2 regions of the Oerskovia sp. NPDC060287 genome follow, and region 1 is predicted to be linked to the other one. Evidence: riboswitches for the same ligand, from Rfam matches in the RefSeq annotation. Region 1 holds a riboswitch; the other holds the start of a gene.
What was found. A riboswitch is a leader RNA that binds a small molecule or an ion and turns the genes downstream of it on or off. The one in region 1 is predicted to bind S-adenosylmethionine.

Region 2: linked by a shared signal. The riboswitch ahead of ACFWFR_RS17390 (NADPH-dependent FMN reductase) and the one ahead of ACFWFR_RS10660 (aminotransferase class V-fold PLP-dependent enzyme) in region 1 are both predicted to bind S-adenosylmethionine.

Annotation. Positions count from the first base shown of each region.
Region 1 covers NZ_JBHXBO010000100.1:6,429-13,843, forward strand. Annotated here, with positions in the region: gene ACFWFR_RS10655 (phosphotransferase enzyme family protein) at 231-1,037, shown strand; SAM riboswitch class IV at 1,118-1,232, shown strand; gene ACFWFR_RS10660 (aminotransferase class V-fold PLP-dependent enzyme) at 1,273-2,673, shown strand; gene ACFWFR_RS10665 (GNAT family N-acetyltransferase) at 2,798-3,532, shown strand; gene ACFWFR_RS10670 (CsbD family protein) at 3,599-3,775, opposite strand; gene ACFWFR_RS10675 (GNAT family N-acetyltransferase) at 3,907-4,527, shown strand; gene ACFWFR_RS10680 (peptide MFS transporter) at 4,653-6,146, shown strand; gene ACFWFR_RS10685 (CocE/NonD family hydrolase) at 6,255-7,415, shown strand, end outside.
Region 2 covers NZ_JBHXBO010000279.1:333-4,742, reverse strand. Annotated here, with positions in the region: gene ACFWFR_RS17405 (LLM class flavin-dependent oxidoreductase) at 1-982, shown strand, start outside; gene ACFWFR_RS17400 (hypothetical protein) at 1,187-1,603, shown strand; gene ACFWFR_RS17395 (flavin reductase family protein) at 1,677-2,243, opposite strand; gene ACFWFR_RS17390 (NADPH-dependent FMN reductase) at 2,240-2,917, opposite strand; SAM riboswitch class IV at 2,938-3,049, opposite strand; gene gdhA (NADP-specific glutamate dehydrogenase) at 3,333-4,410, shown strand, end outside.

The DNA of each region.
Region 1 (7,415 bases):
TCGGATCGTACGCCACCGTGCCCACAGGATGGAACGCCTGTCTCGCAGGGTGGTCAGGGGATAGGTTGCCGTGCATGGAGAGCTTCCCGTCCGGCCGTGAGATCGAGGATTCCTGTCGAGGTAGAGGGCTCGGGGCCTCTACCTCGACGCAAGCCCTCTCTCTCGGGGCAGACGGTCGTGAGCAGAGCCCGCCCGAGGAGGTCCTGACCGGGGGCAACTCCACGACCGTCGTGCGGAGCGGCGACACGGTCCGCCGGAGCGCCGGGCCGTGGACGCCCACGGTCCAGGCTCTCCTGGCGTACCTGCGGGCGACCGGCGTCACCGAGGTGCCCGAGCCGCTGGGCGTCGACGACCAGGGGCGCGAGGTCCTGTCCTACCTCCCGGGCGACGTCGCGAACTATCCGCTGCCCGACTGGCTCTGGGACGAGTCGGTGCTCCGCGACGCGGGCGCGCTCCTGCGACGCGTGCACGACGCGAGCATCGGGTTCCTCGCGGCCACGGCCGTGCCCGGCGGTGCGGTCTCGGGCGGCACGGCCGCCGGGGGCTCCGTCGTCGACGGCGCTGCAGCCGTCCCCGTACCCGCCGCCGCCCCGACCTGGCAGCTCCCGGCGCACGAGCCGGTCGAGGTCGTGTGCCACAACGACGTCGCCCCGTACAACCTGGTCTTCCGCGCCGGGACGCTGGTGGGCCTCATCGACTTCGACACCGCGAGCCCCGGCCCGCGGGTCCGGGACCTGGCCTACCTGGGATACCGGCTCGCGCCCTTCGTGGCGGACGCCGCGGGCGAGGACGGGAGCGACGTCGTCGGGCGCCTGGATCCTCTCGCGCGCCTCGACGCGCTGGTCGCGGCCTACGGGCTGCCCTTCTCGCGTCGTGAGGTCCTGAGCGTGATGGTCGAGCGTCTCGAGGAGATCGCGGACTTCACCGACGGCCGCGCAGAGGAGACGGGCCGGTCCGACTTCCTCGACCATGCGGCCATGTACCGCGCCGACGCGCGCCGCGTCGCGGCCCTGGCAGAGGACGCTCCGCCCGCCTGACAGACCCCCGCTGCCCACCATCCGAGACGCCGTGCCCACCGGTTGACACGCTCCGTGAGCCTCGCCCATCCTGGACACCAGGTCATGAGTGCCAGCGCAAAACCCCGGTTTGCTGGCCGGCAACCCTCCTCCGCGGCGGGGTGCCCCGGGTGACGACCGGGCCCCTCTCTACAAGGAGGGGGGCAAGCGCGGAGGGGCCGCAGGGCGAACTCCGACGACCACCGGAGGACGTGCCATGAGCGCACACGCAGTCATCGAAGCCCCTACCTCGTGTGCCGTGCTGCCCGTCGTGGGCAGCGACACCCTGGTCCCGCTCGTCGACGGGCGCAGCGTCCCGTACGCGAACCTCGACGTCGCGGCGTCGGCCCCTGCGCTGCAGGTCGTGGCCGACCGCGTCAACGAGGTCCTGCCGCTCTACGCGAGCGTGCACCGCGGCGCGGGCTACCTGTCCCAGGTGTCGACCGCCCTCTACGAGGCCGCGCGCCAGACCATCGGCGCGTTCGTCGGCGCCCGCGAGGACGACGTCACGATCGTCACGCGCAACACCACCGACTCGCTCAACCTGCTCGCGGGATGCGTCCCGGCGCAGGCCGACGGGACGCCCGGCCGGGTGCTCGTCCTGGACGTCGAGCACCACGCGAACCTCCTGCCCTGGCAGCGCACGGGCGGCGCCACGGTCCTGGTCGGCGGCGCGACGGTCGCCGAGACCCTGTCCGGGCTGCGCGCCGAGCTGTCCCGCTTCCCGTACGCGCTCGTCGCGATCACGGGGGCCTCGAACGTCACGGGCGAATCGCTCCCTCTCGCCGAGGTCGTCGCCGCGGCGCACGACGCCGGGGCGCGCGTCCTGCTCGACGGCGCCCAGCTCGTGCCGCACCGCGGTGTCTCGCTCGCGGCGAGCGACGTGGACTACGTCGCGTTCTCGGGCCACAAGACCTACGCGCCGTTCGGTGCGGGCGCGCTCGTGGGACGTCGTGACTGGCTCGACGTCGGCACGCCCTACCTCGCCGGGGGAGGCGCGGTGCGCAACGTGACGCTCGACGGCACCACGTGGCAGAGCGCCCCCGCGCGCCACGAGGCCGGGTCGCCCAACGTGATCGGCGCGGTCGCGCTCGCCTCGGCGTGCGACGCGCTCGCGGCGCTCGAGCCCGGCCTGCTGGTCGCGCACGAGACCGCGCTCCGCGCCCGCCTGGTCGAGGGTCTCGAGGAGATCGACGGCGTGCGCGTCGTCCGCGCCTGGACCGACGCCGTGGACCCCGTGGGCGTCGTGACGTTCTCGGTCGACGGCCACGACGCGGGCCTCGTCGCGTCCTACCTGTCGGCCGAGCACGGGATCGGCGTGCGCGACGGCCGGTTCTGCGCGCACCCGCTCCTGGCCCGCCTGGGCTTCCCGGCGGGGGCCGTCCGCGCCTCGATCGGCGTGGGCACCACGGGCGAGGAGATCGAGCGCCTGCTCTCCGCGCTGCGCGCCTACGTCGGCGAGGGGGCCACGGCCCGGTACGAGGTCGTGGACGGCTGCTGGGTCGTGAGCGACGACCCGCGTCCGCTGCTCCAGGTCGCAGGGCTCTCGGGCCTCTTCGCGACCGCCGCCGTCGGCAACATCACGGCCGCCGTGGGGTGCGGTCCCGCCCCCGCCTGAGAGGGCCTCTGACCTGCGGAGACGCTCCTCCGAGCGCAACGTTCACCCGTGCGTCACCTCGTCGTCCACAGCAGACCGCTCCGTGGTCTTGGCGGCGACGCCTGCGTGTGTTCTGATATGCGCTGTGCAGCACGATGTCGTCCTGGAAGGCCACGGGTTCCGCCTCGAACCCCTGGCTGTCGCGCACGCCGGTGCGCTGGCTCAGATCGTCGATCCGACGATGTGGGCGGGTATGAGTACGACCCTCCCTGCGGGGGAGGTCGGGATGGTGAACTTCATCGAGGACACTCGGGCTACCCGGGCGCTGACGGCCTTCGCCGTCGTCGACGCGGGCTCGGGCCTCGTGGTGGGGAGCACCGCTTTCCGTGACCTGTCGCTCGACGACAGGCGCGTGGAGATCGGGCGGACCTTCTACGCCCGTTCCACGTGGGGGAGCCTCGTCAACCCGGTCTCGAAATGGTTGCTGCTCCGACATGCGTTCGAGTCGTGGGACGTGCATCGTGTGGGCTTCCGGGTGGACGCGCGCAACGCTCGCTCGCTCGCCGCGATGCGTCGCCTCGGCGCGTACGAGGAGGGCGTCATGCGAGGTCATCGCACGGCGCCCGACGGCACGCGCGCCGACTCGGTGTGCTTCTCGATCCTCGCGCACGAGTGGGCGGGCGTCGAGCTCGGCCTGCTCGCGCGGATCACGAGCCCGCGCATCGTCCCGGTGCTCGGTCCGGTCGAGATGTCCGCCGCCGGCGAGCCCGTGACCACGCCGCTCCTGTCGGTCGTCCCGCCGGTCGCCGGTCACACCGCCGACGTGCCCGGCCAGCCCGTCGGACCGGTCACTGCCCTGCCGCCCGCCGTCGCCCTCTGAACCTCCCCCGTCCACAGCGACGCCCCGGGACCCGTACGGGTCCCGGGGCGTTCTTCGTCTGGTGGGTCAGTCCTTCTTGAAGGCGTCCTTGACGTCGTCACCGGCCTGCTTGACGTTGGCCTTCGCCTGGTCGGCGTGGCCCTCGGCCTCGAGCTTCTCGTTGCCCGTGAGCTTGCCGGCGCCCTCCTTGACCTTGCCCTCGACCTCTTCGGCCGCGTGCTTGATCTTGTCTCCCAGTCCCATGGAGGTCCTCCCGTGGTGATCGTCGGATGGTGGTTGGTTCGCATCGACCGTAGGCAGGTCGGGAGAGGACTCGCATCTCGGGGGACGGGCGGTTCACAGGATCCTCACGTCCGGTCCGGCAGGATGACCGCATGGAGAACGCCACGGTCCTGGAAGGGTTCGGGCTGCGCCTCGAGCCGCTCGGCGAGCAGCACGCGCAGGCGCTGGGGGCGTTCGTCGACGACGCCCTGTGGGCGGGCATGTCCTCGCCGACGCCTCGCGGGACGCCGGCCATGTCCGTCTACGTGCGGGACGCGGTGGCGGCGCCGGGGCGCCTGGCGTGGGCCGTCGTCGGGCCGGCTGCTCCCGGCGAGGGGCCCGACGGCGCCACGTCCGTCCGCGGCAGCACCTCGCTCTACGAATGGTCGCCCTCGCAGCGGAGGGTCGAGCTCGGCTCGACGTTCTACGACCGTCCCTGGTGGGGCGGCGTGACCAACCCGGCGTGCAAGTACCTGCTGCTGCGGCACGCGTTCGAGGTGCTCGACGTCGAGCGCGTCGCGCTGCGGGCCGACGCGCGCAACGCCCGCTCGATCGCGGCGATCCAGCGCCTCGGGGCCGTGCCCGAGGGGGTGCTGCGCAGCCACCGCGTCGCTCCCGACGGGTCGCGCGGCGACACGGCCTACTTCTCGATCCTGGCGGACGAGTGGCCGGACGTGCGGGACGCCCTGCTCGACCGGCTCGCCCGCCTGGAGGGCCTCGACCGGGTCGTCTGACGGGCGGCGAGCCGCGCTGCGGGCGACCAGGCCGAGCGTCCCTGTGGCCCCGGGCCCCGATCCTCCCTAGGTTGGAAGGATGCCTCCGCGAGCCTGCGGCGGGCGCACCGACCGCTGGAGGGCTGTTGACGACCGAGGACGCACGACCGGCAGACCCCGCGGTCGACCCGGACGACAGAGCATTCTTCGGGCACCCGCGAGGTCTGTCGACCCTGTTCGGCCTCGAGGTCTGGGAGCGGTTCTCGTTCCTCGGGATGCAGGCCATCCTCGTCCTGTTCTTCACGGCGACCGTCGCGGACGACGGGCTGGGGATGGAGGCCGGTCCTGCGGCCTCGATCGCGGCGGGCTACGGGACCATGGTCTACCTCGTCTCGGTCGGCGGCGGGTGGATCGCGGACCGGGTCCTGGGCTCGTACCGGGCCGTCCTGTGGGGCGGGATCCTCATCGCGTGCGGGCACTACACCATGGCGATCCCCGCCGAGCTCTCGACATGGCTCGGTCTGGTCCTCATCAGCCTGGGCACGGGGCTGCTCAAGCCCAACGTCTCGACCCTCGTGGGCAAGCTCTACTCGACCACGGACGAGCGCCGGGACGCGGGGTTCGCGCTCTACTACATGGGCATCAACGTCGGGGCGTTCTTCGGTCCCCTGGTCACGGGGTGGCTCGGCGCCGACGTCGGCTGGCACTGGGGGTTCTCGGCTGCCGCGATCGGTATGACGGCGGGCATCGTCCAGTACGTCGCCGGGCGCAGGCACGTCCCCGGGCACGGGCGCGGCCCCGAGGCGCCCCTGCCGCCGGCCGTGATGCGCCGGACCCTGTGGATCCTGGGAGGCGTCGCGGCCGGCGTGGTGATCCTCGCCGTCGGGCTCGCGCTCGCGGGGCGGCTCAGCATCGCGGGCGTGGTCGACGCGCTGACCGTGGTCGCGATGGCCGCGCCGATCGTCTACTTCACCGTCATGTTCCGCAGCCCCCGCGTGACGGGCGCCGAACGCGGCCGGCTCCGGCCCTTCCTCGTGCTGTGGTTCGCGTCGGTCGCGTTCAACTTCGTGCTGTTCCAGGCGTACAGCGTCCTGATCCTGCTGGCCGACCAGCACGTCGAGCGCACGATCTTCGGCTGGGAGGCGCCGGCGGCCTGGTTCAGCTCGTTCCTCGGCGGCGTCGAGGTGCTCGTCGCGCCCGTGGTCGCCGCCCTGTGGACCTGGCTCGGCCCCCGGCAGCCGCACGCGTCCAAGAAGATCGCGATCGGTGCGCTCCTCGGGGGGCTGTCCTACCTGATCCTCGTGCCCGCCGTGACCGGGCAGAGCGGAGACTGGAAGATCGCCGTCTGGTGGCTCCTGGCCTCGCTCCTGCTGCTGGGGCTCGGTGACGTGCTGCTCCAGACGACGGGCCTGTCCGCGACCACCAAGCTCGCCCCCGCCGCCTTCTCGAGCCAGTCCATGGCCGTGTGGTTCCTGTCGATCGCGCTCGCGAACGGCATCCAGGCGCAGACCGTCCGGTTCTACGGCGAGATCCCCGACGGCCTCTACTTCACGCTCAACGGGGCCGTCGCGGTGCTCGTCGGGGTCGTCGTCCTGATCCTGTCGCCCTGGATGAAGCGGACCATGCACCCCGTCCACTGACCGGCGGGCGCGACCCGCACGACCCACGTGGCCCCGCGCCACCGCCGCTGAACGAGCACCACCCGCCCGACAGCACCACCCGCACCACCCAGCACCGGAGGAACGACCATGCGGTACGTGACCGAGCTCCCGTTCGAGACCACGGTCGAGGACCACTGGATACCCCTCGCCGACGGCACGCGCCTCGCGGCGAGGGTCTGGCGACCCGTCGACCTCACGCCGGTCCCCGCGATCCTGGAGTACCTGCCCTACCGGCTGTCCGACTGGACCGCCCCGCGCGACGCGCAGCGCCACCCGTACTACGCGGGCCACGGGTACGCGTCGGTGCGCGTCGACATCCGCGGCAGCGGGAACTCGGACGGGCACCAGGACGACGAGTACTCCCCGACCGAGCTCGCCGACGGCGTCGCGGTCGTCGAGTGGCTCGCCGCGCAGGAGTGGTGCAGCGGCAAGGTCGGGATGTTCGGCATCTCGTGGGGAGGGTTCAACGCCCTGCAGGTCGCGGCCCTCGCCCCCGAGGCGCTCGCAGCGATCGTCACGGTCTGCTCGACCGACGACCGCTACGACAACGACGTGCACTACACGGGCGGGTCGGTCCTCGCGGTCGACATGCACGCGTGGGCGGCGACCATGCTCGCGTTCTGCTCCCGGCCCCCGGACCCGGCCGTCGTGGGCGACCGGTGGAAGGAGCAGTGGCTCGACCGCCTCGAGCACACCGAGCCGTTCGTCCACACCTGGCTCGACCACCAGACGCGCGACGACTACTGGCGCCACGGCAGCGTCATCGAGGACTACTCGGCGATCAAGGCCGCGGTCCTGGCGGTCGGCGGGTGGAACGACCCCTACCGTGACACGGTCCTGCGGCTCGTCGCCGCGGGCGAGGACTCGGCGGACCAGGGATCGAGCGGCGGACCCTCGAACGCAGGCCGAACCCTGGGCGGCCCGGTCCGGGGCCTCGTCGGGCCGTGGTCGCACCAGTACCCCGACCGCGGCCTGCCTCCCGGACCGTCGATCGGGTTCCTCCAGGAGACGCTGCGCTGGTGGGACCAGTTCCTCAAGGGCCAGGACACGGGCGCCCTCGACGAGCCGGCGCTGCGCGCCTGGATCACGGAGTCCGTGCCGCCCGCGACGGTCTACGACGAGCTGCCCGGGCGCTGGGTCGGCGAGGAGCGCTGGCCCTCCCCGCACGTCCGGCCCACGGTCTTCCCGCTCGCGGGAGCGCCTGGCGGCACCGACGACGTCGACGACGCAGCGGTCGCCACCGTGCTG
Region 2 (4,410 bases), on a different contig from region 1:
GCTCGGCCTCGACGCGTTCGCGGTCGGCGAGCGGCACGCGGGCGACGTGCTGTCGTCGTCGCCCACCGTGATCCTCGGTGCGATCGCCGCCCGCACCTCGCGCATCCTGCTGAGCACGGGCGTCACGGTGCTGTCCCTGCTGGACCCCATCCGGGTCGCCGAGGACTACGCGACGATCGACCAGCTCAGCCGGGGCCGGTTCGAGATGGTGATCGGCAAGGGCAACGAGGCGCTCCAGTACCCGTTGCTGGGCCTCGACCTCGCCAAGCAGTACGAGTACCTCGAGGAGAACTACGAGCTGCTCCGCCTGCTCCTGAGCGGTGAGGAGGTCGACTGGGAGGGCCGTCACCGCCCCGACCTGCAGGGAGCCACGACGCTGCCGCGCCCGTACGACGGCGCGTTCCGGATCTGGCACGGCTCGGCGACGTCGCAGTTCGCGGTCGAGCTCGCCGCGCGGTGGGGCGACCCGATCGTGAGCGCCAACGCGTTCCAGCCGCGCGAGAGCTACAAGGTGCTGATCGACCACTACCGCGAGCAGTACGCGGCGGCGGGGCACGACCCGGCGTACGGGTTCGTCGGGTCCGGCTCGGGCGGGCTGTTCCTCGCGGACACCACCGAGCAGGCGATCGAGGAGTTCCGCCCCATCTACGAGGGCGCGGTCGCGCGCGCGGACCTGCGGAAGTACGACCCCGCCGCGGTCGGCAAGGTCACGAGCTTCAGGACCATCGAGGAGGCCGTCGAGCGCGGCCCGGCCCTCGTGGGCTCGCCCGAACGGGTCGCCGAGAAGATCCTCGACTACCACCAGAGCTACGGGCACGACCTGCAGTCGGTCTCGATCAACCACCTCCTGGAGCCGGCCCGGCAGGACGACGTGCTGCGCCGGTTCGCGGAGGAGGTCGTGCCGCTCGTCCGGGCCGAGGTCAAGACCGACCTGTGGGGTCCGGCCGACGCGCGCCGGGCCAAGGGGTTCACGGCGTCGTAGGTCGCGGCCGACCACGTCAGGGGGCCCCGCCGGGGCGGGAGAGACGCTCGCCGACGGGCGTCCGCGCGGTCGCCTCTCCCACCTCGCGTCAGGGCTGTCCGACCGGCCCGACGACGGGCCTCGAACCCTGGCGGAGCGTGCCCGCAGGTCCTAGGCTGGAAGAGTCCTGCGGGCACGTACGGGCACCGGAAGAAGGCTCCGACGATGTGGCTTCTCGTGATCTCCGGCGTGGTGGGCGCGGCAGTGGTCGCCGTCATCGCGTGGTCCACGGTGCGCCACGACCGGCCCCCGGCAGACGCTCTCCCACCCCTCCGACCGCACCGGCTCACGTGGCGCGAGCGGCGCCGTCGGGCACCTGACCCCCTCGTGGCGCTGGGGCTCCAGATCCGCCTGGGCCAGCTCGCGCACGAGCTGCGCGACGTCCAGGACGACCCGGGCGTCTACGCCCGGGCCCACCACTACCTCGCCGCGCAGGGCGCGTACGACGCGCTGCTGCGCGAGGCGTGCCGGCTCAGCGGTCTGGAGGTCGACGCCGACCCGCTCGCCGCGGGCCTGCGCAGCGGCGAGGACGAGCGGCTGCGCGAGGAGCTCGAGCTCAGCGCGCGCGGCTGGACCTGGTAGCCGGCCCCCGGCGCGGGTGAGGGGCCCGACGGCGGTACGCGCCGTCGTCGGGCCGCTCACCCAGGTCGCGGCCTCAGAGGGCCGAGTGGTCCCCGATCCGGTGGTAGGACCGGTCGTGGTAGACCAGCGGCGTCGCGTCGCTGCGCGTCCCCGACGCGAGCGCGCGCAGCGAGACCAGGTAGCTGTCGCCCACGGGCGTGCGCTGGATGATGCGCCCGCGCACCCAGGACAGCGCGCCGTCGATCACGGGCTCGCCCGAGTCGAGGGGGGACCATCCGCCGGCTGCGAACCGGTCGATCCCGCTCGTCGCGAAGCGTGCCGACACGTCGTCCTGGTCGGCGCTGAGGAAGTTGACCGTGACCGTGCGGGCGGCCGAGATCGCGGGCCACGACGACGAGGTCGACGCGAGCGAGAACGCGAGCAGCGGCGGCGCGGCCGAGACCGAGATGACCGAGGTCGCCGTGAAGCCCACGGGGCGCCCCTCGTGGTGCAGCGCGACGACCGCGACGCCCGCGGGGTGCTGCCGGAAGACGGCCTTGTAGGCGTCGGGGCTGAGCTGGGGCTCGTCCTGCTCGTGGAGCAGGGCCTCGAGCCCGGCGAGGCCCGCGACGTCGGAGCGGGTGGTGGGTTCGGCGGTCATCGGGTCACCTCGGCGAGCTCGGGGGCGGTCTGGTGGGTGGTGGCGTCCTGCCCGACGGCGGCGCTCGCCGCCCGGAGCAGCGGGCCCCCCGCGCGGTCGAGCCAGGCGTCGACGGCGCTCGCGAGCTCGGCCTCGCCGAGCTGGGAGTCCAGGAGCGTGAGCGTCCGCGCGGGGACGGTCGCGCCCAGCTCGACGAGGAGCGGGCGCAGGTGCACCTCGCCCGCGAGGGCGTGCGCCGGGTTGCCCGACACGACGACCGGGACCGCGACGACCCCGGCCAGGCCGTCCGGGCCGTAGAGGTCGAGGAACGCCTTGAGCAGGCCGGTGTACGAGCCCTTGTAGACGGGGGTCGCGACGACCAGGACGGTCGCGCCCGCGACGACCTCGCGCGCGGCGTCGGCCCGGGGGTGCACGGGGGCCAGGACCTCGGCCGCGATCTCGGCGAGGTCGATCGTGGCGGGGGGCGGGGTGGCCGCGAGGCCCAGGTGGTCGGTGACCCGGGTCGCGACGGCCTGCGCCGCGGACAGGGTCCGTGACCCGGGGCGGGGGTTGCCGACCAGGGTGACCACGGCGGGTCGGGGCGGGTGGGATGCGCCGTCGGCGGGGCCAGGCCGGGTGTCGAGGCCGCTGTCGGTGCCGGCCGAGTCGCTGGGCGGTGTCTGGTGCTGCGTCATGGTGTCCTCGCTGTCGTCGTGCTGCACGCTTGCCGCGCCGGTGCCGGCGCGGCCAGGTCATCTCCCGGAGCACCCCGTCGTGGGAGGGGTTGCTGACCAGCGAGCCGGGGCTTGGCGCTGGTGCTCGTGACCGTTGGGTAGGGGTATAGCCCGACCGACGCCAATCTGTACCGATCCGGTCGAGATTTCTCACGGCGTGGACGGTTGTTTCGTGGCGGGCTCGCGCGCTGCGTGCCGGGCGGCCCCGGGTCGCCTGCGTGGCACGGCCGCGCCGGGGCTCCCGGCGGCGGCCCCGGGCAACCGTGATGTCCCAGGTCGTGAGCCTGCCGTCTCCCAGAGTGGGACGGGAGTACGGCGCTGTTTACACGTACGTAACCTGGTGCAGTTAAGAACCAGCCCTGCCGAGGAGCACTTCATGGATAGTCGTCTGCACTCCGTCTACGACGAGGTCCTCGCCCGCAACCCTGGTGAGGCCGAGTTCCACCAGGCGGTGCGTGAGGTCTTCGACTCGCTCGGGCCGGTGCTCCAGAAGAACCCCCAGTACGTCGACGCCGCCGTGCTCGAACGCATCTGCGAGCCCGAGCGACAGATCATCTTCCGCGTGCCGTGGGTCGACGACAAGAACCGCGTGCAGATCAACCGTGGTTTCCGCGTCGAGTTCAACTCGGCGCTCGGCCCGTACAAGGGCGGCCTGCGGTTCCACCCGTCGGTCTACCTGGGGATCGTCAAGTTCCTCGGGTTCGAGCAGATCTTCAAGAACTCGCTCACCGGCATGCCCATCGGCGGCGGCAAGGGCGGCTCGGACTTCGACCCGCGCGGCAAGTCCGACGGCGAGGTCATGCGCTTCTGCCAGTCGTTCATGACCGAGCTCTACCGCCACATCGGCGAGTACACGGACGTCCCGGCCGGCGACATCGGCGTGGGTGGGCGCGAGATCGGCTACCTGTTCGGCCAGTACAAGCGCATCACGAACCGCTACGAGTCCGGTGTCCTCACGGGCAAGGGCATCAGCTGGGGCGGGTCGCTCGTGCGGACCGAGGCCACGGGCTACGGCACGGTCTTCTTCGCCGACCACATGCTGCGCACCAAGGGCCAGAGCTTCGAGGGCCAGCGCGTCGTCGTCTCGGGCTCGGGGAACGTCGCGACCTACGCGATCCAGAAGGCCCAGCAGCTCGGGGCGAACGTCGTGTCGTTCTCCGACTCGTCGGGCTACGTGGTCGACGAGGCCGGCGTGGACGTCGAGCTGCTCCGCCAGATCAAGGAGGTCGAGCGCGGACGCGTGGCCGACTACGTCGAGCGCCGCCCCGGTGCGCGCCTCGTCACGGGCGGCAGCATCTGGGACGTCCCCGCGACCGTCGCCCTGCCCTGCGCCACGCAGAACGAGCTGACCGAGCAGGACGCCAAGCAGCTCGTCGCCAACGGTGTCCTCGCGGTCGCGGAGGGCGCCAACATGCCCACCACGCCGGGTGCCGTCGCGCTGCTCCAGGAGGCCG